DNA from 3 places in the Streptomyces similanensis genome. Region 2 is predicted to be linked to each of the others. Evidence: predicted binding sites of a transcription regulator. Region 2 holds the regulator's gene; each other region holds the start of a gene.

Region 1 (10,178 bases), on a different contig from region 2:
GGTCAGGCGCGGGTCGTCCAGGAGCTTGCGCCAGTTGGCGAGTCCGGCCGGGCGGGGGTCGCCGAGGCCGTTCCACTCGGTGAAGGAGAGGCAGAAGGCCAGCACCATCGGGGCGACGGCGAAGAAGGCGAAGAACAGCACGGCGGGCAGCGCCCAGGCGGTGTGCGGCCGCCCGGCCCGCGCCCCTGCCCGGCCGCCGCCCTCGGTCCGTACGCCGGCCCGGTCGCGGCCCGTCGCCCGGCCGCCGTCCTGGGGCTGTACGCCGGTTCGGTCGCCGTCCGTCGTCCGGCCGGTGACCGTCGGGCTCACTTCAGCCCCTTGAGGGCCGAGACGAACCGCTCCGGCGACGACTTGCCCACGAACAGCTTGTTGATCTCGGTCAGCATCGGCGTCTGGACGCTCGGGTCGACCGCCTGGTCCCAGCTCAGCGTGAACGCCGGGGCCTGCTGGACCATCCGGTACTGGAACCGGGCGAAGGCCGGGTTGGGGGAGGCGTCCAGCAGGGTGGCCGCGCCGGCGGTGGCCGGGACGTCGCCGTTGGCGATCAGGTCCTTGGTGTACGCCGGGGAGGCGCAGTCGCGCAGGAAGGCGACCGCCGCGTCCTTGTGGGACGTACGGGCGTTCACCGACCAGTAGTTGGTGGGATTGCCCACCACGTTGCGGATGTCGCCCGCGCCGCCGTCGTAGGCCGGGAAGGCGCACCAGCCCAGGTCCTTCCGGGCGAAGTCCGGGAACTTGCCGAGCTGCGTGGAGTACTCCCACGAGCCCATCAGGTGCATCGCCGCCCTGCCCTTGGCGAACAGCGCGGGCGCGCCGCCGTTGGTGTACGCCACCGAGCTGTAGCCCTTGCCGAAGGCGCCGTCGTCAATGAGCCGGCGGACCGTCTCGGCCGCCTTCAGCACGGCCGGGTCGCCCCAGCCCGCGGAGTCGCCGTTCTTGATCCGGTCGAAGACCTCGGGGCCGCCGATGCGGTCGACCAGGTACTCCAGCCACATCAGTTCGGGCCAGATGTCGGAGCCGCCGAGCGCGAACGGGGTGATGCCGGCCTTCTTCAGCCTGGCGTTGTTGTCGAGCAGCTGGTCCCAGGTGGCGGGCGGCCTGAGGCCCTGCTCGGCGAAGAGGGTCTTGTTGTAGAAGAGGACCACCGGCTGCATGCCGCGCATCGGGATGCCGTAGTTCCGGCCGCCGAGCGCGCCCGCGGCGAGCACCGAGGGCAGGAAGCCGCCCTTGAGGACCGGGTCGGAGGCGATGGTGTCGGTGAGGTCGACCAGCTGGTGCGCGTCCCGGTACGCCTTGATCGAGCCGCCGCCCCAGTTGAAGAACACGTCGGGCGCGTTGGGCGATCCCATCGCGGTGCGCAGCTTGGCCGGGTACTCCGAGCCGGGGATCTTCTGGAGCCTGACCTCGGCCCCGGTCTTCTTCGCCGCGGCCGAGGCGTTGAACCGGTCGACCGACGTGACCTGGATCTTCACCGCGTCGTCGCCGTACACCATCGCCGTGAGGGCGCCGCCGCCCGGGCCGCCGGAACCGCTGCCCGATCCGCAGGCGGCGAGCCCGGCGGCCGAGACGAGGGCGGCGCCGGCGCCGAGGAACCGGCGCCTGCTGTAGGACTCCATGTGACGGCACCTCTCAGGTGGGTGGGCCCGGGCGGACTCGTCGCCCGGGAAGCGAAATGAGCCGTGGGGGGATCGAATGTTTCGGATGCCATATCGAATGTTCCGGGAACGTAGGACGGGCGCGGGGGTTCGTCAAGGGGTCGCGCAGAGATACGATCGCGCCCATGAAACCGACGAAGCCCGCGGCGACGCGGACCGCCACCCTGGCTGAGATCGCCCGCGAGGCGGGGGTGTCGGCTCCGACTGTTTCGAAGGTGCTCAACGGGCGCGCCGACGTCGCTCCGGGAACCCGCAGCCGGGTCGAGGAGCTGCTGCGCGCCCACGGCTACCGGCGCCGCCGCGCCGAGGCGACCCGATCGCCGCTGATCGACGTCGTCTTCCACGAGCTGGAGAGCGCTTGGGCGATGGAGGTCATCCGGGGCGTGGAGAACGTGGCGCGGGACGCGGGCCTGAGCGTGGTGCTCTCCGAGAGCGCCGGCCGGCTCGTCCCCGGCCGCAGCTGGGCCGACCAGGTCGCCGCCCGCCGCCCGCACGGCGTGGTCCTGGTGCTGTCCGGTCTCGACGAGTCCCAGCGGGCGCTGCTGACCAGCCGGTCCATCCCGTTCGTGGTGATGGACCCGGCCGGCGACCCGGGCGCCGACGTGCCCTCGATCGGCGCGACCAACTGGCAGGGCGGCCTGGCCGCCACCCGGCACCTGGTCGAACGGGGCCACACCCGCATCGGCGCGATCAGCGGGCCGTCGCGGATGATGTGCAGCCGCGCCCGCGTCGACGGCTACCGGGCGGCCCTGGAGACGGCCGGGCTGCCAGTGGACCCGTCGCTGATCGTGGCCGGCGACTTCCACCACGAGGCCGGCTACCGGCTGGGCCTGAAGCTGCTGCGCCGCGCGGACCGCCCCACCGCCGTCTTCGCCGGCAACGACCTCCAGGCGCTCGGCCTCTATGAGGCGGCGCGCGAACTGGGGCTGCGCGTACCGGAGGACCTGAGCGTGGTCGGCTTCGACGACCTGCCGGTGGCCCGCTGGGTGGGGCCGCCGCTGACGACCGTGCGCCAGCCGCTGACCGAGATGGCCGAGGCGGCGACCCGGCTGGTGCTGGACCTGGGCCGCGAGGACGAGTCACCGGCGGCCACCCGGGTGGAGCTGGCGACGAGCCTGGTGGTGCGCAGCAGCACGGCGGCCCCGCCGGACTGAACGGACGGACGCGTCCGCCGCTCGCAGCGCCTTCGAAACTTTCGAGGGCGGGGCCGGGTCAGACCGCGGCGGCGGGCTGGACGGTGCCGCAGTAGCGGCACTTGGCGGCGGCCTCGGGCAGGTCCTTGGAGAGGCAGGCCGGGCAGGTCTTGAGGGGACCGTCGTCCTCGAAGACCGTCACGCCCCGGCGCGCCTGGACGTGCTTGTACGGCACGACGATCAGGAAGTACACGACCGCCATGAACACGATGAAGTAGATCAGCGCCGAGATGAACGCGCCGAGGTTCAGATAGGTCGCGGTGTTGCCCGGCTTGCCCAGCTGCCAGCCGAGACCGGGCGAGGAGCCGCCCTGCGCGCGGGCGATGATCGGGTTGATCACGGAGTCGGTGAACGCCTTGATCAGCGTGCTGAACGCCAGGGCCACGATCAGGCCGACGGCCACGACGATGACATCGCCGCGCATCAGGAAGTTCTTGAAGCCCCGCAGCATGACTCTCCTCGCCTCCGCTCGACACGCCCAGTCTGGAAGCGGCGGACGCGAGGCGCACGCGGGGCGCGTCCGAGTGGGGGCGGGGCGTGGGGGCGGGGCGTGGGGCGCGTACGGGTAGGGGCCTGGGGTGCGTACGGGTGGGGCGGGCCGCCGCGGGTCACCCGGCCGGGTGGCCCAGGAGCATGGTCGGGGCGCCGGCGACCCGGGTGAGGAAGACGGTCACGGCGGCGCGGCCGTGCGGCTTGGGCAGCACCTTGCGGCGCAGTTCCTCCGGCTCGACCGCCGAACCCCGCTTCTTCACCGTCAGCACCCCCACCTCCCGCTCGCGCAGCAGCGCCTTGAGCCTCTTCACGTGGAACGGGAGCCGGTCGGTGATCTCGTAGGCGGTGGCGTACGCGGTGGGCCGCAGCTCGTCGGCGGTGACGTAGGCGATCGTCTCGTCGATCAGGCCGCCGTCGAGTTCCTCGGCGACCTCGGCGACCAGGTGGGCGCGGATGACGGCGCCGTCGGGCTCGTACAGGTAGCGCCCCACGGGCCGCACCGGCGGGTCGGGCAGGCCGCGGCCGCGCAGGCTGTGCGGGCCGGGCAGCAGTGTCGCCCGGATCAGGCCCGGCTCGGCGCCGAACCACAGCACCGCCTCCTTCACGTCCCCGCCGTCGGAGATCCACTCGGCCTCGGCCCCGGGCGGCACGGCCTCGTGCGGGATGCCGGGGGCGACCTTCAGCGCGGCGCGCGGCGCGCGCAGGGCGGCGGCGACGGCCCAGGACAGCGGCGGCGAGTACGCCTCCGGGTCGAAGATCCGGCCGCGGCCGCCCCGGCGCGCCGGATCGACGAAGACCGCGTCGTACGGCGCGGTGTCCACCTCCGTCACGTCCGCCTCGCGCACCTCGATCAGGCCGGCGAGCCCGAGCGCCTCGGCGTTCGCCCGCGCCACGGCGGCCGTGAGCGGGTCGCGGTCCACGGCGAGGACCCTGATCCCGGCGCGGGCCAGCGCGATCGCGTCGCCGCCGATGCCGCAGCACAGGTCGGCGAGCGAGGTCACGCCCGACTCCGTCAGCCGCGCCGCCCGGTGGGCGGCGACGCTCGCCCGGGTGGACTGCTCGACGCCGTGGGGCGTGAAGAACATCCGCCGCGCGTCCGCCGCCCCGAACTTCGCCGCGGCCCGCTGCCGCAGCCGGGCCTGGCCGAGCGCCGCCGACACCAGGTCGGCGGGGTGCTCGCGGCGCAGCCGGGTGGCGACGGCGAGTTCGTCGGCGGGGTCGGTGTCGCGCACCTCGTCCAGGAGGGCACGGCCCCGGTCGGTGCGGAGCGCGGCGAAGGCGTGGAGCGGGGCGTCGGCCTGTGGGTCGTTCACCGGGTCATTGTCCGGCAGCGGGGGAGCGGCGCGGACGGCGGGCGGCGCCGGACCCGGCCGGGAGGGGGCGGGCGCGAGGGCCTGTCAGGGGCGGCGGCCGACCCCGGACCGGCCGGACCGCCCGCCCGTTGGGCCGGCCGGGGGAAGGCGCGGCGCGCCTCGCGGTGTCAGCCCGGGTTCACGGCAGCGGCCTGGGAGGATCCGGCGCCATGAGACTAGTAGTACAAACTGATAAAAAGACCACGTATCGACGGGTCGGTGCCCGCGCCGCGCTCGCCGCCCTCGCCGTCGCCGCCCTCGCCGCGGGCTGCTCGCGCCCGGCCGAGCCGGTCCGGCCCGCCCAGGGCCAGCAGCGCCTCCAGGCGCCCCCCGCCCGCGCCCTCGACTCCTACGCCACCCGGCTGCGCGCCTCCGCCGCGGCCAGGGCAGCCGCCGCCAAGCGCTGGGGCCTGCGCCAGGTGCCGCTCACGCCGCCGGCGCCGCCCGCCGTGAAGCCGAGGATCACCGCCCGCGCGGGCTTCGAGGTGGCCCACCAGGAGGACTGGGACCTGCCCCCGGTCTTCACCACCGTCCCCACCAAGGACAAGATCGTCTTCCTCACCATCGACGACGGCGCCGACAAGGACCCCGAGTTCCTGCGCATGATGAGCGAACTGAGGATCCCGTACACGGCGTTCCTCAGCGACTACCTGATCAAGGACGACTACGGCTACTTCCGCAAGATGCGCGACAGCGGGGTCACCCTCAACAACCACACCCTGCACCACCCGTACCTGCCGGGCCTGTCCTCCGAGGACCAGCACCACGAGATCTGCGACATGCAGGACATCATGGCCAGGCAGTTCGGCCGGCGCCCCACCGTCATGCGCTTCCCCTACGGCAACTACAACCAGGACTCCCTGGTCGCCGCCAAGTCCTGCGGCATCAAGTACGCGCCGATCTGGAACGAGGAGGTCTACGTCGACCACTGGGAGTTCCGCGAGGACGACCAGCGGATGCGCCGCGGTGACATCGTCCTCACCCACTTCCGGGGCCGTGCCGAGTGGAACGGCACCATGGCCGACGACATGCGCCGGTTCCTCGACTACGTGACCGCCCAGGGCTTCGCGGTGGCCCGGCTGGAGGACTACCTGTGAGACCGCGGCGCATCCTCGCGGTCCTGCTGCCGGCCGTGCTGGCGCTGCTCGCGGCCGGCTGCGCGCAGTCCGTCGACCCGATCGAGCGACTGGGCCGCAAGGCGGCGCAGCGGGTGCGTCCGGCGAGCCCGGCCGCCCAGCGGCCCTACCGCCGCTGGGGCCTGGACGCCCCGCTGCCCGCCCCGCCGCGCCCGCCGGCCCGCCCCCTGAACCTCGCCACCGGGCCGCCCGAACTCCCCGCGGTCGTGGACCACGTCGACACGACGGACCGGGTCGTCTTCCTCACCTACGACGACGAGGCCGAACGCGACCCCGAGTTCGTCGACATGGTCCGCGAACTGCGCCTGCCGGTCAGCATGTTCCTCACCGACAGCGTCCTGGGACCGGGCTACGGGCACTTCGCGCGCCTGCTCTCGGTCGGCGCGGACCTCCAGAACCACACCCTGGACCACCCCGCGCTGCGCGGCCTGCCCTACGCCGGGCAGCGCGCCGAGATCTGCGGCCAGCGCGACAAACTGCACGCCCGCTTCGGCGTCCGCCCCCGCCTGCTGCGCCCGCCCTACGGCGCGTACGACACCACGACCCTGCGCGCCGCCGCCCACTGCGGGGTCTCGGCCGTCGTCCTGTGGCGCGCCGCGCTCACCGGGACCGGCCTGCGCTTCGCCCACGGCCGGGCCGCGCTACGCCCCGGCGACATCCTCGTGGTCACCTCGGACGACGACGACCTGAACGGGCCCGGCCTGCGCGAGCGCACGACCCGGCTGCTGCGCGCGATCGAGCGCGAGGGTCTGACGGTGGGGCGGTTGCAGGACTACCTCTGAGGCGTCCACCAGCCGGGAGGACGGGGGAGTGGCGGGGAAGCGGTCGCGGTCGTGCGTGTCGCGCCACGCGCCGAGCGCGGCGCTCGCGACGGCCACGGCGAGCACCAGCTGCACCGCGCCGGTGAACCGGGCCCCGCCGCGCACCAGCAGCACCCCGGCCGTGCCGGCCGCCAGCGCGAAGCCGCCGTAGAGCAGCGCCGGGGCCAGATCGCCCGGCGGCACCCCGGCGGGCCCGCCGCCCGGAGCCTCCACCTGCCCCAGCCCGCGCACGGCGAGCACGATGACCACCAGCAGCCCGCCCGTCACGTCCGCCACCAGCACGAGCAGGAACAGAAGCCCGCCGGTGACCGCGCCCGAAGCAGTGGAACATGACCGCATGGCCCTACGGTCATACAAAACTGCCGACACGGGAAGGGGGCGGACGGCTCGCTTCCCTGTGAGTACGGACGGGCGTCCTCCGCCGACCGCCCCGGCCGCCCCGAGCCCCGGCAACCTCGCACACACGTACGACAAACCGTGCCCGGATTCCGACGCGCCACGAGGCAATTGGCACTCCGCTTGACCGAGTGCTAACGACGGTCATAGTCTCAGGTCTGGCACTCCCCCCGGGAGAGTGCCAACAAAGCGACGGGCAGGTCCGGCACCCGCGACGACGGATCGACCTGGTCGCCACCTCAGACAGTTAACCCCGTGAGATCTCCGAAGGGGGAGGTCGGATCGTGACGACCGCCAGCTCCAAGGTTGCCATCAAGCCGCTCGAGGACCGCATCGTGGTCCAGCCGCTCGACGCCGAGCAGACCACGGCTTCGGGCCTGGTCATTCCGGACACCGCCAAGGAGAAGCCCCAGGAGGGCGTCGTCCTGGCCGTGGGCCCGGGCCGCTTCGAGGACGGCAACCGTCTTCCGCTCGACGTCCAGGTCGGCGACGTCGTGCTCTACAGCAAGTACGGCGGCACCGAGGTGAAGTACAACAACGAGGAGTACCTCGTTCTCTCGGCCCGCGACGTGCTCGCGATCATCGAGAAGTAAGTCACCTCAGCGTTCATGCTGTGAGCTGCGCCCCTGGCCCCCGCGACCGATAAGAAGCCGGGCGCCCGGGGCGCGGCCCTTTTCACCCCAGATTTCCGAGAGGGCTCCCGCTGCCATGGCGAAGATCCTGAAGTTCGACGAGGACGCCCGTCGCGCCCTCGAGCGCGGCGTCAACAAGCTTGCCGACACGGTGAAGGTGACGATCGGTCCGAAGGGCCGCAACGTCGTCATCGACAAGAAGTTCGGCGCCCCGACCATCACCAACGACGGCGTCACCATCGCCCGCGAGGTGGAGATCGAGGACCCGTACGAGAACCTCGGCGCGCAGCTGGTGAAGGAGGTGGCGACCAAGACCAACGACATCGCGGGCGACGGCACCACCACCGCCACCGTGCTCGCCCAGGCGCTGGTGCGCGAGGGCCTGAAGAACGTCGCCGCCGGCGCCTCCCCGGCGCTGCTGAAGAAGGGCATCGACGCCGCGGTCAAGGCCGTCTCCGACGACCTGCTCGCCTCGGCCCGCCCGATCGACGAGAAGTCCGACATCGCCGCCGTGGCCGCGCTGTCCGCCCAGGACCAGCAGGTCGGCGAGCTGATCGCCGAGGCGATGGACAAGGTCGGCAAGGACGGCGTCATCACCGTCGAGGAGTCCAACACCTTCGGTCTGGAGCTGGACTTCACCGAGGGCATGGCCTTCGACAAGGGCTACCTGTCCCCGTACTTCGTCACCGACCAGGAGCGTATGGAGGCCGTCCTCGACGACCCGTACATCCTGATCCACCAGGGCAAGATCTCCTCCATCTCGGACCTGCTTCCGCTGCTGGAGAAGATCATCCAGGCGAACGCCTCGAAGCCGCTGCTGATCATCGCCGAGGACGTCGAGGGCGAGGCCCTGTCGACCCTGGTCGTCAACAAGATCCGCGGCACCTTCAACGCCACCGCCGTCAAGGCCCCCGGCTTCGGCGACCGCCGCAAGGCGATGCTCCAGGACATGGCGGTCCTCACCGGCGCCACGGTCATCTCCGAGGAGGTCGGCCTCAAGCTCGACCAGGCCGGTCTCGACGTGCTCGGCTCCGCCCGCCGCGTCACCGTCACCAAGGACGACACCACGATCGTCGACGGCGCCGGCGACAAGTCGGACGTCCACGGCCGCGTCGCGCAGATCAAGGCCGAGATCGACAACACCGACTCCGACTGGGACCGCGAGAAGCTCCAGGAGCGCCTCGCGAAGCTGGCCGGCGGCGTGTGCGTGATCAAGGTCGGCGCCGCCACCGAGGTGGAGCTGAAGGAGAAGAAGCACCGTCTGGAGGACGCCATCTCCGCGACCCGCGCCGCGGTCGAGGAGGGCATCGTCTCCGGTGGCGGCTCCGCGCTGGTCCACGCCGTCAAGGTCCTGGAGGGCAACCTCGACAAGACCGGCGACGAGGCCACCGGTGTCTCGGTCGTCCGCCGCGCCGCCGTCGAGCCGCTGCGCTGGATCGCCGAGAACGCCGGCCTCGAGGGCTACGTCATCGTCTCCAAGGTGGCCGAGCTGGAGAAGGGCAGCGGCTACAACGCCGCCACCGGCGAGTACGGCGACCTGGTCAAGGCCGGCGTCATCGACCCGGTCAAGGTCACCCGCTCCGCCCTGGAGAACGCCGCCTCCATCGCCTCCCTCCTCCTGACGACCGAGACCCTGGTCGTCGAGAAGAAGGAAGAGGAAGAGCCGGCCGCCGCGGGCCACGGCCACGGCCACGCCCACTGAGGCGACCCGCCGGGCCGGACAGCGGCTTGAGTGAACCACCGGTGCCCGGCCCCCTTTCCCAGGGGGCCGGGCACCGGTGCGTGCGACGCGCCCTACGGCCGGAGCGCCGCCCCTCCTACGCGCCCTGCTCGGTCACCGCGGGCCGTACTTGCGGCCCGTGCGCGAGGTGACCCCGCCCAGCAGGCCCCGCGGCGTCAGCTTCACCAGACCCATCAGCGCCTTGTAGCGGGGGTCCGGGATCGACAGCGTACGGCCGCGGGCCAGATCGGCGAGGGCCGCGGCGACCAGCTTGTCCGCGTCCAGCCACATCCAGTTCGGGATGTTGTCCGTGCCCATCCCGGCCCGCTCGTGGAACTCGGTGCGCACGAAGCCCGGACACAGCGCCATCAGACGCACGCCGCTGCCGGCCAGGTCGCGCGCCGCGCCCTGGGTGAACTGCACGACCCACGCCTTCGACGCGCCGTAGGTGCCGCGCGGCACGAACGCCGCCACCGAGGCGACGTTCACCACCCCGCCCCGGCCGCGCTCGCGCATCGCCGCGGTCGCCGCCGACGTCAGCCGCAGCACCGCCTCGATGTGCACCTTGAGCATCCGCAGCTCGTCGTCCATCGGGACGTCCAGATAGCGGCCCTTGTTGCCGAACCCCGCGTTGTTGACCAGCAGGTCCACCGGGTTCCTGCGGTCGCCCAGCCGGGCCGCGACCGCCTCGACGCCCGCGTCCGTCGCCAGGTCGGCGGTCAGTACCTCCGCCTCGATGCCGTGCTTGTCGTGCAGCTCGGTCGCCTGCTCGGTCAGCCGC
Region 2 (10,178 bases):
GCGACGTGCAGGGCAAGGGGCCCGAGGCCGCGGTGGTGATCGGGCTCGCCCGGCCCTGGCTGCGGCTGCTGGCCCGCGAGGGGTACGGCGTCGCCGACGTGCTGGACCGCCTCAACCAGCTCCTGCTGGACGACGCCACCGAGGCCGCCGACGCCGCCGCGCGCGTCCTGGCCGCCGCCGGCGGGCGGGGCCCCGCGCCCGGCGACGGGCCGCAGACCCGCTTCCTGTCCCTGCTCTACGGCGAGCTGGCCCCCTTCGAGGGAGGGGTGCGGTGCACGCTCGCCTGCGCCGGGCACCCGCTGCCGCTGGTCCTCGACCGGGCGGGCGGGGTGCGCGCCGTCGCCCGCCCGCAGACGCTGCTCGGCGTCATCGAGGACGAGACGTACACCTGCGACACCTTCGAGCTGGGGTCCGGCGACACGCTGCTGTGCGTCACCGACGGGATCACCGAGCGGCGCTCGGGCAGCCGCCAGTTCGACGACGCCGACGGGCTCGCCACGGTCCTCGCCGGCTGCGCCGGCCTCGACGCGGAACTGATCGCCGAACGCATCCAGCGACTCGTGCACGACTTCGGCGAGCGGCCCCCGCAGGACGACCTGGCCCTGCTGGTCCTCCAGGCCGAATGACGCCCCTGGCGCCGGCCGGCCGGGTGCCGTGCGCGGTGCTGGACAATGGAGGACATGCCTTCCGCTCTTCCCGACGGCGAGCCCGTCCCCGCCGACGGCGCGCTGCCCGCGTCCGCGCTGGCCGGGGCGGCCGACCGGCCCCTCGGGTTCTACCTGCACGTCCCCTACTGCGCCACCCGCTGCGGCTACTGCGACTTCAACACCTACACCGCCACCGAGCTGCGCGGCACCGGCGGCGTCCTCGCCTCCCGCGACAACTACGCCGACACCCTCGCCGACGAGGTCCGCCTCGCTCGCAAGGTCCTCGGCGACGACCCGCGCGAGGTCCGCACCGTCTTCGTCGGCGGCGGCACGCCCACCCTGCTCGCCGCCTCGGACCTGGTGCGGATGCTGCACGCGATCCGCGAGGAGTTCGGGCTCGCGAAGGACGCGGAGGTCACCACCGAGGCCAACCCGGAGACCGTCGACCCCGCGTACCTCGCCGAGCTGCGGGAGGGCGGCTTCAACCGGATCTCCTTCGGCATGCAGAGCGCCCGGCCGCACGTGCTGAAGATCCTCGACCGCACGCACACCCCCGGGCGGCCCGAGGCGTGTGTCGCCGAGGCCCGCGCGGCCGGCTTCGCGCACGTCAACCTCGACCTGATCTACGGCACCCCCGGCGAGTCCGACGACGACTGGCGGGCCTCGCTGGACGCGGCGCTCGGCGCCGGGCCCGACCACGTGTCGGCGTACGCGCTGATCGTGGAGGAGGGCACACAGCTGGCCCGCCGGATCCGGCGCGGGGAGGTGCCCATGACCGACGACGACGTGCACGCCGACCGGTACCTGATCACCGAGGAGGTGCTGTCGGGGGCCGGGTTCGAGTGGTACGAGGTGTCCAACTGGGCCACCTCCGAGGCGGGCCGGTGCCTGCACAACGAGCTGTACTGGCGCGGGGCCGACTGGTGGGGGGCCGGACCGGGGGCGCACTCGCACGTCGGCGGGGTGCGGTGGTGGAACGTGAAGCACCCCGGCGCGTACGCCGCCGCGCTGGCCGAGGGGCGTACGCCGGGGGCGGGGCGGGAGGTGCTCTCCGCGGAGGATCAGCGGGTGGAGCGGATCCTGCTGGAGCTGCGGCTGCGGGAGGGGGTGCCGCTGTCGCTGCTGCGGGAGCGGGGGCTCGCCGCCGCGCGGCGGGCGCTGGCCGGGGGGCTGCTCCAGGAGGAGCCGTACGGGGCCGGGCGGGCCGTGCTGACGCTGCGCGGGCGGCTGCTGGCGGACGCGGTGGTACGGGACCTGGTGGACTGAGGCGCCCGGCGTTCGGGGCACCGCCGGGTGGATGTCGCTCGCCCCGCTCGGGAGGGCGCCGCCCGCGCCCACCCGTGCCGCCCCGGGCGGCACGCATGCCCGCAGGACAGCCGGGTGGCCGGCGGGTCAGGCGGGTGCGGTGACAAAATCGATCAGCTGCTCGACCTTGCCCAGCAGTTCCGGCTCCAGATCCTTGTACGAGCGCACCTTGGACAGGATGTGCTGCCAGGCCGCGCCCGTGTTCGGCGGCCAGCCCAGGGACCGGCAGACGCCCGTCTTCCAGTCCTGCCCCCGCGGCACCCGCGGCCACGCCGCGATCCCCACCGACGACGGCTTCACGGCCTCCCAGACGTCGATGTACGGGTGGCCGACGACGAGGGCGTGTGCGCTGGTCACCGCCTCGGCGATCCGCGACTCCTTGGAGCCGGGCACCAAGTGGTCCACCAGGACCCCCAGCCGCGCGTCCGGCCCCGGCGCGAACTCCTCGACGATCGCGGGCAGGTCGTCCACGCCCTCCAGGTACTCCACGACCACGCCCTCGATGCGCAGGTCGTCGCCCCAGACCTTCTCCACCAGCTCGGCGTCGTGCCGGCCCTCCACGTAGATCCGCCCGGCGCGGGCCACCCGAGCGCGGGCGCCGGGCACGGCGACCGAACCGGACGCCGTACGGGTGGGCCGTACCGGGCCCGAGGACGGCTTGACCAGCGTCACCGTGCGGCCCTCCAGCAGGAAGCCGCCGGGCTGGAGCGGGAAGACGCGGTGCTTGCCGAAGCGGTCCTCCAGGGTCACCGTGCCCGCCTCGCAGCCGATCACCGCCCCGCAGAAACCGGTGCCCGGCTCCTCCACGACCAGCCCCGGCTCGGCCGCGATCTCGGGCACGCCCTTCGGCTTCTTCCAGGGGGGAGTCAGGTCGGCGGAGTACTGGCGCATTCGAGTGACGATAGGAGAAGTCGGCGGCCGATCAGGGCGACACGCCGAAGCGCCGGGCGAGGGCGTCCCGCTGGGCCCGGACGAAGGCCGCGTCCACCACCGCGCCGTGCCCGGGGACGTACCGGGCGTCCGGGCCGCCCAGCTCCAGCAGCCGGTCCAGCGCGGCCGGCCACCGGGACGGCACCGCGTCGGGGCCGGCCGAGGGCTCGCCGGACTCCTCGACCAGGTCGCCGCAGAACACCACCGGCCGCTCGCCCGGCACCACGACGGCGAGGTCGTGGGCGGTGTGACCGGGGCCGGCGTTCACGAGCAGCGCCTCCCGGCCGTCGCCCAGCGGCACGGCGAGCACGTCGTCGACCTCGCGGCCGGGCCGTACCAGCGCCGCGGCCGCCGCGTCGGCCGCCCGCGGGTCCAGGCCGTGGCGCACCGCGTCCGCGCGCAGCTCCGCGCGCTCGCGCTCGTCGTCGTGGACGGCGTGGGCGCCCCCGGCGGCGAACACCTCGGCGTCCGGGAACGCCGCGGCGCCCAGGACGTGGTCGAAGTGCGGGTGCGTCAGCGCGAGAAGTGTCACATCGAAGCCCGCGAGGCGGGCCGCGTCGGCGCGTAGCGCGGCCCCCTCGGCGAGGCTGGAGCCGGCGTCCACCAGCAGCGCGGAACCCGCCCCCGCCACCAGCCCGACCGTGCAGTCCCAGCCCGGCAGCCGGATCCGGCCGATCCCGTCGGCCAGCCGTTCCCAGCCGAGCTCTTCCCAAGTCACCGTCATGCCCCGACGCTAGCGTTCCCGGGACCGGCCTTGCCCTCGGTCCACCCGACGGCCGTACACTGGGCCGGGGAGAACTGGCACTCGTATGCGCCGAGTGCCAAAGGGGAGCCGAGGGACGACTCTGGAGGTGTGCGCGATGCTCAGCGAGCGAAGGCTTCAAGTGCTGCGTGCCATCGTCCAGGACTACGTCGGCACCGAGGAGCCGGTGGGCTCCAAGGCGCTCACCGAGCGGCACAGCCTCGGCGTCTCGCCGGCCACCGTGCGCAACGACATGGCGGCCCTGGAGGACGAGGGCTACATCGCCCAGCCGCACACCAGTGCCGGCCGCATCCCCACCGACAAGGGGTACCGCCTCTTCGTCGACAAGCTGGCCGGGGTCAAGCCGATGACCGCGCCCGAGCGGCGCGCCATCCAGAACTTCCTGGACGGCGCCGTCGACCTCGACGACGTCGTGGCCCGCACGGTGCGGCTGCTCGCGCAGCTCACCCGGCAGGTCGCGGTGGTGCAGTACCCCTCGCTGACGCGTTCGACGGTGCGGCACGTGGAGCTGCTGGCGCTCGCCCCCGCGCGGGTGATGCTGGTGCTGATCACGGACACCGGGCGGGTCGAGCAGCGGATGATCGACTGCCCGGCCCCGTTCGGGGAGACGTCGCTCGCCGACCTGCGGGCGCGGCTCAACAGCCGGGTCGCCGGACGCCGCTTCGCGGACGTGCCGCAGCTGGTGGAGGACCTGGCCGACGGCTTCGACCTGGAGGACCGCGGCACGGTCTGCACGGTGCTGTCCACGCTCCTCGAAACCCTCGTCGAGGAGAACGAGGAGCGGCTGATGATCGGCGGCACCGCCAACCTCACCCGCTTCGGACACGACTTCCCGCTCACCATCCGCCCCGTTCTGGAGGCGCTGGAGGAGCAGGTGGTCATGCTGAAGCTGCTCGGTGAGACGCAGGATCCGGGCATGACCGTGCGCATCGGTCACGAGAACGCCCACGAAGGACTCAACTCCACGTCCATCGTGTCGGTGGGCTACGGTTCGGGCGGCGAGGCAGTGGCCAAGCTCGGCGTGGTCGGACCGACCCGCATGGACTACCCGGGAACGATGGGAGCGGTACGCGCAGTGGCACGGTACGTCGGACAGATCCTGGCGGAGTCGTAAGTGGCCACGGACTACTACGCCGTTCTCGGCGTGCGCCGCGACGCGTCGCAGGATGAGATCAAGAAGGCGTTCCGCCGGCTCGCGCGCGAGCTGCACCCGGACGTCAACCCCGATCCGAAGACCCAGGAGCGGTTCAAGGAGATCAACGCCGCTTACGAGGTGCTGTCGGACCCGCAGAAGAAGCAGGTCTACGACCTCGGCGGCGACCCGCTCTCGCAGGCCGGCGGCGGCGCGGGCGGCTTCGGCGCCGGCGCGTTCGGCAACTTCTCCGACATCATGGACGCGTTCTTCGGCACGGCGTCGCAGCGCGGGCCGCGCTCGCGCACCCGCCGGGGCCAGGACGCCATGATCCGGCTGGAGATCGAGCTGGACGAGGCGGCCTTCGGCACCACGAAGGACATCCAGGTCGACACGGCCGTCGTCTGCAACACCTGCAACGGCGAGGGCGCGGCTCCGGGCACCACCGCCCAGACCTGCGACATGTGCCGCGGCCGCGGTGAGGTCTCGCAGGTCACCCGGTCCTTCCTGGGCCAGGTCATGACCTCCCGGCCCTGCCCGCAGTGCCAGGGCTTCGGCACGGTCGTGCCGACCCCGTGCCCGGAGTGCGCCGGCGACGGCCGCATCCGCGCCCGCCGCAGCCTGACGGTGAAGATCCCGGCCGGTGTGGACAACGGCACGCGGATCCAGCTCGCGGGCGAGGGCGAGGTCGGCCCCGGCGGCGGCCCGGCCGGCGACCTGTACGTCGAGATCCACGAGCTGCCGCACCCGACCTTCCAGCGGCGCGGCGACGACCTGCACTGCACGGTCACCCTCCCGATGACCGCGGCGGCGCTCGGCACCAAGGTGCCACTGGAGACGCTGGACGGCATGGAGGAGGTCGACATCCGGCCGGGCACCCAGTCCGGACAGTCGATCCCGCTGCACGGGCGCGGCGTCACGCACCTACGCGGCGGCGGCCGCGGCGACCTCATCGTGCACGTCGAGGTGCAGACCCCGAGCAAGCTCGACCCCGAGCAGGAGCGGCTGCTGCGCGAACTGGCCCAGCTGCGCGGCGAGGAACGGCCCCAGGGGCAGTTCCAGCCCGGACAGCAGGGGCTGTTCTCACGGTTGAAGGACGCGTTCAACGGTCGCTGAGGGACGGCCTTCGAGGCCGTCGGGGCGAAGGTCTCGCCCGGATTCGGAGACGTGCGCAGGACGTGACACCATGCGGTCATGTCCTCCGCATTGTCCGCGCTGACCGATCTCTTCCCTCAGCCGATCGTGCAGGCCCCGATGGCGGGCGGCCCTTCCGGCCCCCGGCTGGCCGCGGCGGTGTCCGAGGCCGGCGGGCTGGGCTTCCTGGCCGCCGGGTACAAGACCGCGGACGGCATGTACCAGGAGATCAAGCAGGTGCGCGGGCTGACCGGCCGCCCCTTCGGCGTGAACGTGTTCCTGCCCCAGCCGGAACACGCGGAGTCCGGCGCGGTCGACCTGTACGCCCAGCAGCTGGCCGGCGAGGCCGCCTGGTACCGCACCGAGCTGGGCGAACCGGACCACGGCCGCGACGACGGCTACGAGATCAAGGTCGCCGCGCTGGTGGACGACCCGGTCCCGGTGGTCTCCTTCCACTTCGGCGTCCCCGCCCGCGAGGTGGTCGACGCCCTGCACCGCGTCGGCACCTTCGCCCTGGTCACCGCGACCACCGTCGAGGAGGCGCTGGCGGTGGAGCGGGCGGGCGCGGACGCGGTGATCGCGCAGGGCGTGGAGGCCGGCGGCCACCAGGGCACCCACCGCGACCTGCCGGAGAACGACGGCGCCGGCATCGGCGTGCTCACCCTGGTCGCCCTGATCCGCGAGGCGGTGGACCTCCCGGTCGTCGCCGCCGGCGGCATCATGCGCGGCGGCCAGATCGCCGCCGTCCTCGCCGCCGGGGCGAGCGCCGCCCAGCTGGGCACCGCGTTCCTCGCCACCCCCGAGTCCGGCGCGCACGCCCTGCACAAGGCGGCGCTGACCGACCCGCTCCACCCGCACACCGAGCTGACCCGCGCCTTCTCCGGCCGCCCGGCCCGCGGCCTGGTCAACCGCTTCCTGCGCGAACACGGCCCCTACGCGCCCGCCGCCTACCCGGAGGTGCACCACCTCACCGCCCCGCTGCGCAAGGCCGCGGCCGAGGCGGGCGACCCGCAGGGCATGGCGCTGTGGGCCGGACAGGGCCACCGGATGGCCCGCGACCTGCCCGCCGGGCGACTGGTGGAGGTGCTCGCGGAGGAACTCGAAGCGGCGACGGCGGCCCTGCCGGGGCGCCGGACGGGAGGTGCGCGATGACGGCGCCGGTGTTCGTGATCGACTCGGTCGAGGGCGCCGACTTCAGCGGCGGGGAGTACGTCCTGGACGGCCCCGAGGGACGGCACGCCGTCTCCGTGAAGCGGCTGCGGCCCGGCGAGGACGTGATCCTCACCGACGGGCGCGGGCGCTGGCTGGAAGGCGTCGTCAAGGCCGCCGAGGGCAAGGACCGCCTGGTCGTCATGGACCTGGATTCCGTCCGCGAGGAGGAGCCCGAGCAGCCCCGCATCACCGTGGTGCAGGCCCTGCCCAAGGGCGACCGGGGCGAACTCGCCGTGGAGACCATGACCGAGGTCGGCGTCGACGCGATCGTGCCCTGGCAGGCCGCCCGCTGCATCACCCAGTGGAAGGGCGACCGGGGGCTCAAGGCGCTCGGCAAGTGGCGGGCCACCGCGCGCGAGGCCGGCAAGCAGTCCCGCCGGGTCCGCTTCCCGGAGATCGCGGAGACCGCGAGCACCAAGCAGGTCGCCGCGCTGCTGGCCAAGGCCGACTTCGCCGCCGTGCTGCACTCGGACTTCGAGTACGGCAGCGAACCCCTGGCCACCGTCGAACTGCCCGCCGAGGGCGAGATCGTGCTCGTGGTCGGCCCCGAAGGAGGCGTCGCCTCCGACGAGTTGGCGCAGTTCCGGGAGGCGGGGGCGCGGGCGTGCCTGCTCGGGCGTAGTGTGCTGCGCACCTCGACCGCGGGGACGGCCGCCGTCGCGCTGCTGCTGGGGCGCACCGGCCGCTGGTCCTGACCGAAGGCTCCAGGGGGATGCCGTGGAACTCGCCCAAGTCCGACTGCTCGTCACCGACTTCGCCGCCTGCTACCGCTTCTACACCGAAGTCCTCGGCCTGAAGCCGCAGTCGGGCGCACAGCGGGGACCGTACGAGAAGTTCAGTCCGGCCGCCGGTTCCGCGGGCATCGCCCTCCAGGACCGGGCGATGATGGCCGAAGTCCTCGGCGAACTGGGCGAGTCGGTCGCCGGACACCGCTCGCTGGTGGTGCTGCGCGTGGACGACCTGGACGCGTGCTGCGCGCGGGTCGCCGCCCGCGGCGCGACCCTGCTGCACGGCCCGGCGCCCATGACGGACCGGATGCGCGTCGCGCACCTGAAGGATCCCGAGGGCAATGTGGTGGAACTCCAGGAGTGGCTGCTCCTGCGCACCTGACGGCGGCCGAGTCCGCGCCCGGCCCCGCGGCAGGGCGCCCCCGACCGGCGCTCGGCGCACAGTGATCAAGGGCGCGAGCAGGGACGTACGGTGCGGGGGCGGCGGCGGAGATGCGCCGCGGCCCCCTGTTCGTGGCCGCCGACGCTGCGTAGGGTGATCAGGTGACTCAGTCCGCATCGTCTGCCTATCTCCGGTTTCCGCATCCGCACGGCGAGTTGGTCGCCTTCACCGCCGAGGACGACGTGTGGCTCGCCCCGTTGGACGGCGGCCGAGCCTGGCGGGTGAGCGCCGACAGCGTGCCGGTGAACCACCCCCGCGTCTCGCCCGACGGCGCCACCGTCGCCTGGACCTCCACCCGGGACGGCGCGCCCGAGGTGCACATCGCCCCCATCGACGGCGGGCCCGCCCGACGCCTGACGCACTGGGGGAGCTGGCGCACCCAGGTGCGCGGCTGGACCGCCGGGGGCGAAGTGCTCGCGATCAGCACCCAGGGCCAGGCCAGCCTGCGCCGCAGCTGGGCCCGGGCCGTCCCGCTGGACGGCGGACCGGCCGCCACCCTGCCGTACGGTCCGGTCGGCGACGTCGCCCAGGGTCCGCACACCGTGCTGCTGTCGGCCTCGATGAGCCGCGAGGCGGCCTGGTGGAAGCGGTACCGGGGCGGCACCGCGGGCAAGCTGTGGATCGACCGCGACGGCGACGGCGAGTTCGTCCGGCTGCACGAGGAGCTGGACGGCAACGTCGAGTACCCGCTGTGGGTGGGCGACCGGATCGCCTTCCTCTCCGACCACGAGGGCACCGGCGCCCTGTACTCCTCCCTCGCCGACGGCTCCGACCTGCGCCGGCACACCCCGCTGGGCGGCTTCTACGCCCGCCACGCCGCCACCGACGGCGCGCGCGTCGTCTACGCCTGTGCGGGCGAACTGTGGCTGCTGGACGACCTCGACGGCGCCGAACCGCGCCGCCTGGACATCCGCCTGGGCGGGCCGCGCGTGGACCTCCAGCCGTATCCGGTCAACGCGGGCCGCTGGTTCGGCTCCGCCGCCCCCGACCACACCGCGCGCGGCAGTGCGGTCGCCGTGCGCGGCGCCGTCCACTGGGTCACCCACCGCGCCGGCCCCGCCCGCGCCCTGGCCGCCGAGCCGGGCGTGCGGACCCGGCTGCCGCGCACCTTCCGGGCCGACGGCGAGGAATGGGTGGTGTGGGTGACCGACGCCGAGGGCGAGGACGCCCTGGAGTTCTCGCCCGCCACCGGCCTCGCCCCCGGCGCCACCCCGCGCCGGCTCGCCGCCGGACAGCTCGGCCGGGTGCTGGCACTGGCCATGGCGCCCGACGGCAGCCGCGCCGCCGTCGCCTCCCACGACGGCCGGCTGCTGCTGGTCGAACGCGAGAGCGGCGAGGTCCGCGAGGTGGACCGCAGCGACAACGGCGACGTCTCCGGCCTCGTCTTCTCGCCCGACTCCGGCTGGCTCGCCTGGTCCCACCCCGGGCCGCGCCCGCTCAGCCAGCTCCGGCTGGCCAACACCACCGACCTGTCGGTCACCGAGGCGACCCCGCTGCGCTTCCAGGACTACGCCCCCGCCTTCACCCTCGACGGCAAGCACCTGGCCTTCCTCTCCCACCGCTCCTTCGATCCCGTCTACGACGAACACGTCTTCGACCTGGCCTTCGTGGAGAGCTCCCGTCCGTACCTGATCACGCTCGCCGCGACCACGCCGTCGCCGTTCGGGCCGCAGCGGCACGGCCGGGCCTTCGAGGTGTCCGACAAGGAGGAGACCCCGGACAGCGAGGGCGCCCCGGCGACCCGCATCGACCTCGACGGCCTCGCCGACCGCATCGTGCCCTTCCCGGTCGAGGCGGCCCGCTACTCCAACCTGCGCGCCGCCCGCGACGGCGTGCTGTGGCTGCGCCACCCGGTGACCGGCGTGCTCGGCGCCGCCCGCGCCAC
Region 3 (10,178 bases), on a different contig from region 2:
CCTGGCGGGACTGGCCGCCCAGCAGCAGTCCGGGCGCGCGCCCGCCATCACGACGGACATCGCGGTGGACGACCCCATCGCCGACGTCGTCGCCAAACTCGCCTACGACGAGCAGCAGACCCTCGCCGACACCGCCGCCGGCCTCGACACCGTCCAGCTCGGCGCGGCCGTCGCCGCGCTGGCCGGCGCCCGGCGCACCGACGTGTACGGCATCGGCGCCTCCGGCCTGGTCGCCCAGGACCTCACCCAGAAGCTGCTGCGGATAGGGCTGATAGCGCACGCGCACAGCGACCCGCACCTCGCCGTCACCAACGCGGTGCAGCTGCACGCGGGCGACGTGGCGATCGCGATCACCCATTCGGGTTCGACCGGTGACGTGATCGAGCCGCTGCGGGTCGCCTTCGACCGGGGCGCGACCACCGTCGCGATCACCGGCCGCCCCGACGCGCCCGTCACCCAGTACGCCGACCACGTCCTGACCACCTCCACCGCCCGCGAGAGCGAGCTGCGCCCGGCCGCGATGTCTTCCCGCACCGGCCAACTCCTGGTCGTGGACTGTCTGTTCGTGGGCGTGGCGCAACGCACCTACGAGACGGCGGCGCCGGCCCTAGCGGCGTCGTACGAGGCACTGGCCCACCGGCACAGCCCACGGGGCGGGGACCGGCGCGCGTAGCGCCCGCCGCCGGGGCGGTGCGCCCCGGCGCCCCGGACGGTCCGGGGCGCACCGCCCTGCGGGGCTCCGGTCCTCCGTGTCTCCGGCTCTCCGGCTCTCCGGGCGAGCGCCGTCCGGAGGGAAAGCGCTGTCCCCCTCCCTATACCGGTGCTGGTACGGGCACCAGCACCCGCACGCCCCCGCCCCCACCTGAACACCCCGCACCCGCCCTCGCCCCGCACCCGCCTTTCACCCTCGCACCCGCACCCGCACCCGCGATCCGTACCGCATCGCCACCGTACGAAGAGAGCCGTCCCTCATGACCTCCACGCCCCACTTCCGTGAGCTGCGCACCGAGCTGGAGACGCTGACGACCGAGGCGTTCCGGCCCGAGCTGGCCGAGATCGACCGGCTGCCCACCCTGGAGATCGCCCGGCTGATGAACGCCGAGGACACCACCGTGCCGCGCGCCGTGGCCGAGCGGCTGCCGCAGATCGCCGCCGCGATCGACGCGGTGACCGAGCGGATGGCGCGCGGCGGCCGGCTGATCTACGCGGGCGCGGGCACCGCCGGACGGCTCGGCGTGCTGGACGCCTCCGAGTGCCCGCCGACCTTCAACACCGACCCCGCGCAGGTCGTCGGCCTGATCGCGGGCGGCCCGCAGGCGATGGTGACCTCGGTGGAGGGGGCGGAGGACTCCCGCGCGCTGGCCGTGGAGGCGCTGGACGCGCTGAAGCTCACCCCCGACGACACGGTGGTCGGCGTCTCCGCCTCGGGCCGCACCCCCTACGCCGTCGGCGCGGTCGAGCACGCCCGCCGGGTGGGCGCGCTGACCGTGGGCCTGTCCTGCAACGCGGGCAGCGCGCTGGCCGCCGCCGCCGAGCACGGCATCGAGGTGGTGGTCGGCCCCGAGCTGCTGACCGGCTCGACCCGGCTGAAGGCCGGCACCGCGCAGAAGCTGGTCCTCAACATGATCTCGACGCTGACGATGATCCGTCTGGGCAAGACGTACGGGAACCTGATGGTCGACGTGCGCGCCTCGAACGAGAAGCTGCGCGCCCGCTCCCGCCGGATCGTCGCCCTGGCGACCGGCGCTCCGGACGAGGAGATCGAGCGCGCGCTCACCGCCGCGAACGGCGAGGTGAAGAACGCGATCCTGATCCTGCTGGCCGGCGTCGACGCGCCGACCGCCGGCCGGCTGCTGGCCGACTCCGCCGGCCGGCTGCGCACCGCCCTCGGCCGGGCGCGGGAGTGACGCGGGCGCCCGGCGCCCGGGCGGCCCCGTGCCGGGGCGCCCGGCGCTTCGGCGGGCCTACGCTGGGGGGACCATGAACCACGCCCAGCTCACCGCTCTCGGACGTGCCCTCCGGCTCCTCGGCGAGCACGGCGAGGCGCTGTCCGCCGACACGCCCGACGCCAGACTGCACGAGGTGAAGGGCGATCTGCGGCGCGCCCTGGACCTGCTGGAGGAGAGCGTCACCACGGCCGCCGCGGCCACCCGCTGCCCCGAGCACCCGAACGGGCCGGTGGACACCGCCGCCCCGGATCTGTGCCTGCTGTGCGAGACGCGGCGGCGCGCCGCCCGCCGGCTGGAGGTGGACGGCTCGTCCTCCGGCCGGCCGGGCGCCGGCCCCGCCGCCGTGCCGTCCCGCTACGGGGTGCGCGAGGACCGGCCGCAGCCCCAGCAGCGCTGGCTGCCGGAGCTGTGGAACGGGCGGGAGTGGCAGCTGTGCGGGACCCCGCGCCGGGACCGGCGCGAGGCCGAGCTGTTCATCGCCGCCCAGCGCCGGGCGCCGCGCGCCGCGATCGCCTACCGGCTGGTGCACGAGTTCACCGACTACGAGGTCGTCCGGGTCTGGGGCAACCCGGTGCGCGTCGACATCGAGCCGCTCGGGAACATGTAACCGCCGGAGCGGGGCGTTATGACGCCCGCGCCCCGGGCGCTACGCCCGCGCCCCGCGCGTCACGCCTGCACCGCGGGCGTCTCCCGGTCGTCCGCGGCGGCGGGCGGCGCGGTGGGGGCGGCGGTGCGCCGGCCCGGGATGAACGAGGCGACGACGAAACCGAGCAGCGCGGCGCCCGCGCCGAGGGCGAGGACGGTGCGGAAGCCGTTCTCCGAGGGCAGCACGGCGGGGCCGAGCCGGGTGGTCATGTGGGCGAGGACCACGCCGGCCACGGCGCTGGCGCTGGAGGTGCCGATGGAGCGCATCAGCGTGTTGAGGCTGTTGGCGGCGCCGGTCTCGGAGGCGGGCACCGCGCCCATGATCAGGGTGGGCATCGCGCCGTAGGTGAAGCCGATGCCGGCGCCGATGACCGAGGACGCCAGCACGAAGTGCCAGACCTGGTCCATGAGGGCGATGTTGAGGCCGTAGCCGGCGGCGACGATCAGCGCGCCGATCATCAGCGTCACCTTGGGGCCGCGGGTGCGCGAGACGGCCGCGGAGATCGGCGCCACGGCCATCATCACCAGTCCGGAGGGCGCCATGACCAGGCCGGAGACGAGCAGGGACCGGCCGAGGCCGTAGCCGCTCGCGACGGGCAGCTGGAGCAGCTGCGGGATGGCCAGGGACATCGAGAACATCGCGAAGCCGATCGCGACCGAGGCGAGGTTGGTCACCAGCACCTGGCGGCGGGCGGTGGTGCGCAGGTCCACGAGGGGTTCCCGGACGCGCAGCTCGAAGACGCCCCAGGCGAGCAGGACGAGGACCGCGGCGGCGAACAGGCCGAGGGTGGTGGCGCTGCTCCAGCCCCAGTCGGCGCCCTTGGAGATGGCCAGCAGCAGGCACATCAGGCCCGCCGCCATGCCGATCGCGCCCACCGCGTCGAACCGGCCGCCCGAGCGCACCCGCGACTCCGGCACCAGGAGCAGCACCAGCACCGCCGCGACGACGCCCAGGGCGCCGGAGGCCCAGAACAGCACGTGCCAGTCGAAGTTCTCGGCGATGACCGCGGCGGCGGGCAGACCGAGCGCGCCGCCGACGCCGAGCGAGGCGCTCATCATCGCGGTCGCCGAGCCCAGGCGCTCGGCGGGCAGTTCGTCGCGCATGATGCTGATGCCGAGGGGGATGACGCCGGAGGCGAGGCCCTGGAGGGCGCGGCCGACGATCATCGGCACGACGGTGTCGCTGAGCGCGGCGGTGACCGAGCCGATCACCAGCATGGCGAGGCTGACCAGGAGCATGCGGCGCTTGCCGTACATGTCGCCGAGGCGGCCCATGACCGGGGTGGCGACGGCGGCGGCGAGCAGCGTGGCGGTGACGACCCAGGCGGTGTCCGACGCCGAGGCGTGAAGGAGCGCGGGCAGCTCCGCGACGATCGGGATGACCAGGGTCTGCATCAGCGAGACCACGATGCCGCCGAAGGCCAGCACGGCCACGATCGCCTGGGGTCTGGGCGGGGCCTCGACCGCGGTGGGCCGGGCAGGGGCGTCGGACATGGGGACGTCTCCGTCGAGCGCAGGGGTACTTGACTCAAGCAACCATAATTGGCGTTGATTGACTTAAGCAAGCGAAATGCTCCGGCCGAACCGGCGCAGGACGTACGCCGGGAAGGCCCCCGGGGCGGCCCGGCCGGGCAGCCGGGAGGGGCGGTCCGGCCGGGCAGCCGGGAGGGGCGGTCCGGCCGGGCAGCCGGGAGGGGCGGCTCGAACGGGCCGTGCGGACGGGGCCGAGCTGCCCGGGCCGGGGGCCGGGCCGAGCGGGCCGAGCGGGCCGGATAAGCGGGCCGGGGGGCGGGCAGGCGGGCGGGGCCGGACGGGCCGGGGCGGGCCGTTCGGGCCGGGGCGGACAGGCAAGCCGGGCCGAGCGGGCAGGCCGGGCCGCGCGAGCCGGGCAGGCCAGGCAGGCCAGGCAGGCCAGGCAGCCGAGCGAGGCGGCCCGAACGGGCCGGGCGAGCAGGCCGGGCAGGCGGGCGGGCCGGGGGTCGGGCGGGGCCGGAGGCCGAGCCGGGCCGGAGGCCGAGCCGGGCCGGAGGCCGAGCCGGGCCGGAGGCCGAGCCGGGCCGGGGCGGCCGCCGTCGCCGTCGTTGTCGCCCGGCCCCCGTGGTCGCTCAGCTCAGGGTCGTGAGCGAGGACGCGTCGTAGGGTGTCAGGGCGTCGACGCGGTCCGCGAGGACCTTCGCCGCCCACTCCGGGTCCTGGAGCAGGGCGCGGCCCACCGCGACCATGTCGAACTCGTCGCGCTCCAGGCGGTCCAGCAGGTTGTCCAGGCTGCCGACGGCGGCGCCCTCGCCCTGGAACGCCTTGACGAAGTCGCCGTCCAGACCGACCGAGCCGACCGTGATGACCTGCTTGCCGGTGATCTTCTTCGTCCAGCCCGCGAGGTTGAGGTCGGAGCCCTTGAACTCGGGCAGCCAGTAGCGGCGGGTGGAGGCGTGGAAGACGTCCACCCCGGCCTCCGCGATCGGCGTCAGAACGGCCTCCAGCTCCGCGGGCGTCTCGGCGAGCCGCGCGTCGTAGGCGTCCTGCTTCCACTGCGAGTAGCGGAAGATGACCGGGAAGCCGGGCGAGACGGCCGCGCGGACCGCCGCCACGAGTTCCGCGACGAACTTGGTGCGCGCCACCGGGTCGCCGCCGTAGGCGTCGGTGCGGCGGTTGGTGCCGGCCCACAGGAACTGGTCGAGCAGGTACCCGTGGGCGCCGTGGATCTCCACGCCGTCGAAGCCGATGCGCTCCGCCGCGGCGGCCGACTCGGCGAACGCGGCGATGACGTCGTCGATGTCCTGCCCCGTCATCGCCCGGCCGCCGCCCTCGGCGCCGTCGATGCGCAGCCCGGACGGGCCGAGGGGCGGGGCGTCCGCGAACGGCGGCCGGCCCGGCTTGCGGACCATGCCGATGTGCCACAGCTGCGGCACGATCGTGCCGCCCGCCGCGTGCACGGCGTCGGCGACCTTCGCCCACCCGGCCAGCTGCTCGTCGCCGTGGAACCGCGGCACCCGGCTGCTCTCACCGGCTGAGTCGTGGCCCACGTAGGTGCCCTCGGTGATGATCAGGCCCACGCCGGCGGCGGCCCGGCGGGCGTAGTACGACAGCACGTCCTCGCCGGGGACGCCGCCCGGGGAGAACATGCGGGTCATCGGCGCCATCGCGATCCGGTTCGGGACGGTCAGGCCGTTCAGCGTGATCGGCCGGGCCAGGACGCGGGCCGCGCGGGAGGCCGGCTCGGAGGCGGGACCGGGGGCGGACTCGGTGGTGACGCTCATGTGGGGGCTCCTGTGCGAGACGTGATACCCAGTGGTATGTGCATGCGCATGGAGTCTGACACCGCCGCGCGCCCCGGTATTCCGCTCCCGCCGCGAAGTGACCCGGAACACGCCCGAGGGCGGCGTCCCCTGTCGTGTTCGACAGGGGACGCCGCCCTCGGGGTGCGACGGACGGGTCCGATCCTCGGTGAGGATCAGAAGTCCATGTCACCGCCCGGCATGCCGCCGCCGGCCGGCGCGGCGGCCTTCTCCGGCTTGTCGGCGATGACGGCCTCGGTGGTGAGGAACAGCGCGGCGATCGACGCGGCGTTCTGCAGCGCGGAGCGCGTCACCTTGGCCGGGTCGATGATGCCCTCGGCGACCAGGTCGACGTACTCGCCGGTCGCGGCGTTCAGGCCGTGGCCCGGGGTCAGGTTGCGCACCTTCTCCACCACGACACCGCCTTCGAGGCCGGCGTTGACGGCGATCTGCTTCAGCGGGGCCTCGAGCGCCAGCTTGACGGCGGCGGCACCGGTGGCCTCGTCGCCCTCCAGCTCCAGCTTCTCGAACACCTGGGTGGCCTGGAGCAGGGCCACGCCGCCACCGGCGACGATGCCCTCCTCGACGGCCGCCTTGGCGTTGCGCACGGCGTCCTCGATGCGGTGCTTGCGCTCCTTGAGCTCCACCTCGGTGGCGGCGCCGGCCTTGATGACCGCGACACCGCCGGCGAGCTTCGCCAGGCGCTCCTGGAGCTTCTCGCGGTCGTAGTCGGAGTCGCTGTTCTCGATCTCGGCGCGGATCTGGTTCACCCGGCCGCCCACCTGCTCCGAGGAGCCGGCGCCGTCGACGATGGTGGTCTCGTCCTTGGTGATGACCACCTTGCGGGCCTTGCCCAGCAGGTCGACGGTGGCGTTCTCCAGCTTGAGGCCGACCTCCTCGGAGATGACCTCGCCGCCCGTGAGGATGGCGATGTCGCCGAGCATGGCCTTGCGGCGGTCGCCGAAGCCCGGGGCCTTGACGGCGACGGACTTGAAGGTGCCGCGGATCTTGTTCACGACCAGGGTCGACAGGGCCTCGCCCTCGACGTCCTCGGCGATGATCAGCAGCGGCTTGCCCGACTGCATGACCTTCTCCAGCAGCGGGAGCAGGTCCTTGACCGAGGAGATCTTGGAGTTGGCGATGAGGATGTACGGGTCCTCCAGCACCGCCTCCATGCGCTCCATGTCGGTCGCGAAGTAGGCGGAGATGTAGCCCTTGTCGAAGCGCATGCCCTCGGTGAGCTCGAGCTCCAGACCGAAGGTCTGCGACTCCTCGACGGTGATGACGCCTTCCTTGCCGACCTTGTCCATGGCCTCGGCGATCAGCTCGCCGATCTGGGTGTCGGCGGCGGAGATGGAGGCGGTGGAGGCGATCTGCTCCTTGGTCTCGACCTCCTTGGCCTGGTCGAGCAGGGCGGCGGAGACGGCCTCGACGGCCTTCTCGATACCGCGCTTGAGGGCCATCGGGTTGGCGCCGGCGGCCACGTTGCGCAGGCCCTCGCGGACCAGCGCCTGGGCGAGGACGGTGGCGGTGGTCGTACCGTCGCCGGCGACGTCGTCCGTCTTCTTGGCGACTTCCTTGACCAGCTCGGCGCCGATCTTCTCGTACGGGTCCTCGAGCTCGATCTCCTTGGCGATGGAGACACCGTCGTTGGTGATCGTGGGAGCGCCCCACTTCTTCTCGAGGACGACGTTGCGGCCCTTGGGGCCGAGGGTCACCTTGACGGCGTCCGCGAGCTGGTTCATGCCGCGCTCGAGGCCTCGCCGCGCCTCCTCGTCGAACGCGATGATCTTGGCCATGTGAAGTGGTCCCTCCAGGACTGGGGGTGATTCCTTCGGACCGCGCCCGCGCCCGCGACGGACGGCTCGCGCACCTCGTGGTTCCTTGCCCCACCCGGTCCGCGGGCCTCACCGACCCGGTCCTCGTTGTCACTCTCACCTTCAGAGTGCTAACGCAATGATTAGCACTCGACCCCCGAGAGTGCAAGCGCCTTCGACGACGCCGCCACCCCGCTCCGCCCCCCGCGAACACACCGCCGTCCACACCGCCGTCCACGCCGCCGGCGCACGGCCCCGGCCGCCGGCGCACCCCCGCCCGCACACGCCGAGGGGCCCGCACCGCCGATGGCGGTGCGGGCCCCTCGAAGAACGCTTGCGGTGGCCGCGCGATTCAGGCCGTCACGCGGACCATGTCGGCCTGCGGACCCTTCTGGCCCTGCGAGATCTCGAACTCGACCCGCTGACCCTCTTCCAGCGAGCGGTAGCCGTCCATCTGGATCGCGCTGTAGTGGACGAAGACGTCCGCACCACCGTCGACCGCGATGAAGCCGTACCCCTTCTCCGCGTTGAACCACTTGACGGTGCCCTGAGCCATGCCTAACTCCCCTATTACTGGCCCTTGCACAGATCCGCACTTCGCGGATCCGGGTCAGACCTCACTCCCCGTGGACGGGGGCGTGCGCCGGAACGCGTCGACCGCGGCTGAATGTATCTGTCCAACTGCCGTCCGCAACAGGTCAATCGGACGAGAATTCTGGACGGGAGCGGTCCGGAATGTGGTGAGAATTCGGCCCGATTCAGGTCAACTCGGGCTACACAAAAAAGACAAATGCCGCGAAAAGCGAGCACACTTTGGCTACTTCTCATCGTCGTGCGGCAGGAAAACGGGGCTTCCTGATCCACGGATCAGGAGCGCGTTCCCCAACTCTACCGCGCTCAATCACACAGAATTGCCCCCTCCGTTTCTCTCACGGAGGGGGCAGTCCGGCGAACACCGGGTAATCGGGATCGCCCGGGCGGATCCCGGCGCGGATCAGCCGCCGGCGACCGCCGGGATGATCGACACGCCGGCGCCGTCCGGGGTGGCGGTCTCAAGGCCCTGCTCGAAGCGGACGTCGTCGTCGTTGACGTAGACGTTGACGAAGCGGCGCAGCTTGCCCTGGTCGTCCAGGACCCGCGCGGAGATGCCCGTGTGGTGCTTCTCCAGGTCGGCGATGACGTCGGCGAGGGTCGCGCCCTCGGCGCTCACCTCGGCCTGACCGCCGGTGTAGGTGCGCAGGATGGTGGGGATGCGAACGGTCACGCTCATGATGCGAGGCCAGCCTCTCGGAAGGAGTCCAGGGTCGGGCGGATGGTCGCGGTCAGGCCGGTGCCCGCCACCGCGTCCAGGGTCTTCAGGCCGTCGCCGGTGTTGAGGACGACGGTGGTCTTCGCCGGGTCGAGGAGGCCGGCCTCGACCAGCTTCCTCGTCACGCCGACCGTCACCCCGCCCGCCGTCTCGGCGAAGATGCCCTCGGTGCGGGCGAGCAGCTTGATCGCGTCCACCACCTGCGCGTCCGTCACGTCCTCCACCGCGCCGCCGGTGCGCCGGGCGATGTCCAGGACGTAGGGGCCGTCGGCCGGGTTGCCGATGGCCAGGGACTTGGCGATGGTGTTCGGCTTCTGCGGCCGCACCACGTCGTGCCCGGCCTTGTAGGCGGTGGACACCGGCGAGCAGCCCTCGGCCTGGGCGCCGAAGATCTTGTACGGCTTGTCCGCGACCAGACCGAGCTTGATCAGCTCCTGGAGGCCCTTGTCGATCTTGGTGAGCTGCGAGCCGGAGGCGATCGGGACGACGATCTGGTCCGGCAGCTCCCAGCCGAGCTGCTCGCAGATCTCGTACGCCAGCGTCTTGGAGCCCTCGGCGTAGTACGGCCGCAGGTTGACGTTGACGAAGCCCCAGCCCTCGCCGGCCGGGTCGCCGATCAGTTCGGAGCAGAAGCGGTTGACGTCGTCGTAGTTGCCCTCGATGCCGACGAGTTCGCCGCCGTAGACGGCGGCCATGACGACCTTGCCCTGTTCCAGGTCGTGCGGGATGAACACGCAGGAGCGGAAGCCGGCGCGGGCGGCGGCGGCGCCGACGGCGCCGGCCAGGTTGCCGGTGGAGGAGCAGGACAGGGTGGTGAAGCCGAAGGCGCGGGCGGCCTCCAGGGCCTGCGCGACGACCCGGTCCTTGAAGGAGTGGGTCGGGTTGCCGGAGTCGTCCTTGACGAACAGCTTGCCGGCGTCGACGCCGAGTTCGGCGGCCAGGCGGTCGGCCTGGACGAGCTTGGTCCAGCCCGGGTTGATGTTCGGCTTGTCGGCCACGTCGGCGGGGACGGGCAGCAGCGGGGCGTAGCGCCAGATGTTGGCGGGGCCCGCCTCGATCCTCTTGCGCAGTTCCTCGGCGTCGTAGGCCGAGAAGTCGTAGGCGATCTCCAGCGGGCCGAAACACTCCTCGCAGGCGAAGACCGGGCCGAGGGGCACGCGGTGACCGCACTCCCGGCAGCTCA

What was found. The regulator HrcA, encoded in region 2, represses chaperone genes, less so after heat shock. The targets are predictions, from matches to a motif close to TTNGCACTCNGNNNNNCNGAGTGCNAA.
Region 1: the regulator HrcA is predicted to act here: its motif matches at 7,157-7,183, upstream of groES (co-chaperone GroES).
Region 3: the regulator HrcA is predicted to act here: its motif matches at 7,830-7,856, upstream of groL (chaperonin GroEL).

The regions. Positions count from the first base shown of each region.
Region 1 covers NZ_BAABKC010000079.1:108,311-118,488, forward strand. Annotated here, with positions in the region: gene ABEB07_RS25890 (carbohydrate ABC transporter permease) at 1-309, opposite strand, end outside; gene ABEB07_RS25895 (ABC transporter substrate-binding protein) at 306-1,616, opposite strand; gene ABEB07_RS25900 (LacI family DNA-binding transcriptional regulator) at 1,781-2,809, shown strand; gene ABEB07_RS25905 (large conductance mechanosensitive channel protein MscL) at 2,868-3,299, opposite strand; gene ABEB07_RS25910 (class I SAM-dependent methyltransferase) at 3,457-4,653, opposite strand; gene ABEB07_RS25915 (polysaccharide deacetylase family protein) at 4,863-5,789, shown strand; gene ABEB07_RS25920 (polysaccharide deacetylase family protein) at 5,786-6,610, shown strand; gene groES (co-chaperone GroES) at 7,330-7,638, shown strand; gene groL (chaperonin GroEL) at 7,754-9,379, shown strand; gene ABEB07_RS25935 (SDR family NAD(P)-dependent oxidoreductase) at 9,512-10,178, opposite strand, start outside.
Region 2 covers NZ_BAABKC010000086.1:45,845-56,022, forward strand. Annotated here, with positions in the region: gene ABEB07_RS27045 (ATP-binding SpoIIE family protein phosphatase) at 1-626, shown strand, start outside; gene hemW (radical SAM family heme chaperone HemW) at 681-1,913, shown strand; gene ABEB07_RS27055 (DUF3097 domain-containing protein) at 2,040-2,843, opposite strand; gene ABEB07_RS27060 (MBL fold metallo-hydrolase) at 2,875-3,606, opposite strand; gene hrcA (heat-inducible transcriptional repressor HrcA) at 3,743-4,759, shown strand; gene dnaJ (molecular chaperone DnaJ) at 4,760-5,893, shown strand; gene ABEB07_RS27075 (nitronate monooxygenase) at 5,972-7,063, shown strand; gene ABEB07_RS27080 (16S rRNA (uracil(1498)-N(3))-methyltransferase) at 7,060-7,818, shown strand; gene ABEB07_RS27085 (VOC family protein) at 7,841-8,233, shown strand; gene ABEB07_RS27090 (S41 family peptidase) at 8,395-10,178, shown strand, end outside.
Region 3 covers NZ_BAABKC010000013.1:127,964-138,141, reverse strand. Annotated here, with positions in the region: gene ABEB07_RS05760 (MurR/RpiR family transcriptional regulator) at 1-673, shown strand, start outside; gene murQ (N-acetylmuramic acid 6-phosphate etherase) at 972-1,907, shown strand; gene ABEB07_RS05750 (hypothetical protein) at 1,981-2,556, shown strand; gene ABEB07_RS05745 (MFS transporter) at 2,616-4,088, opposite strand; gene ABEB07_RS05740 (NADH:flavin oxidoreductase) at 4,700-5,851, opposite strand; gene groL (chaperonin GroEL) at 6,046-7,668, opposite strand; gene ABEB07_RS05730 (cold-shock protein) at 8,039-8,242, opposite strand; gene ABEB07_RS05725 (MoaD/ThiS family protein) at 8,681-8,956, opposite strand; gene thrC (threonine synthase) at 8,953-10,178, opposite strand, start outside.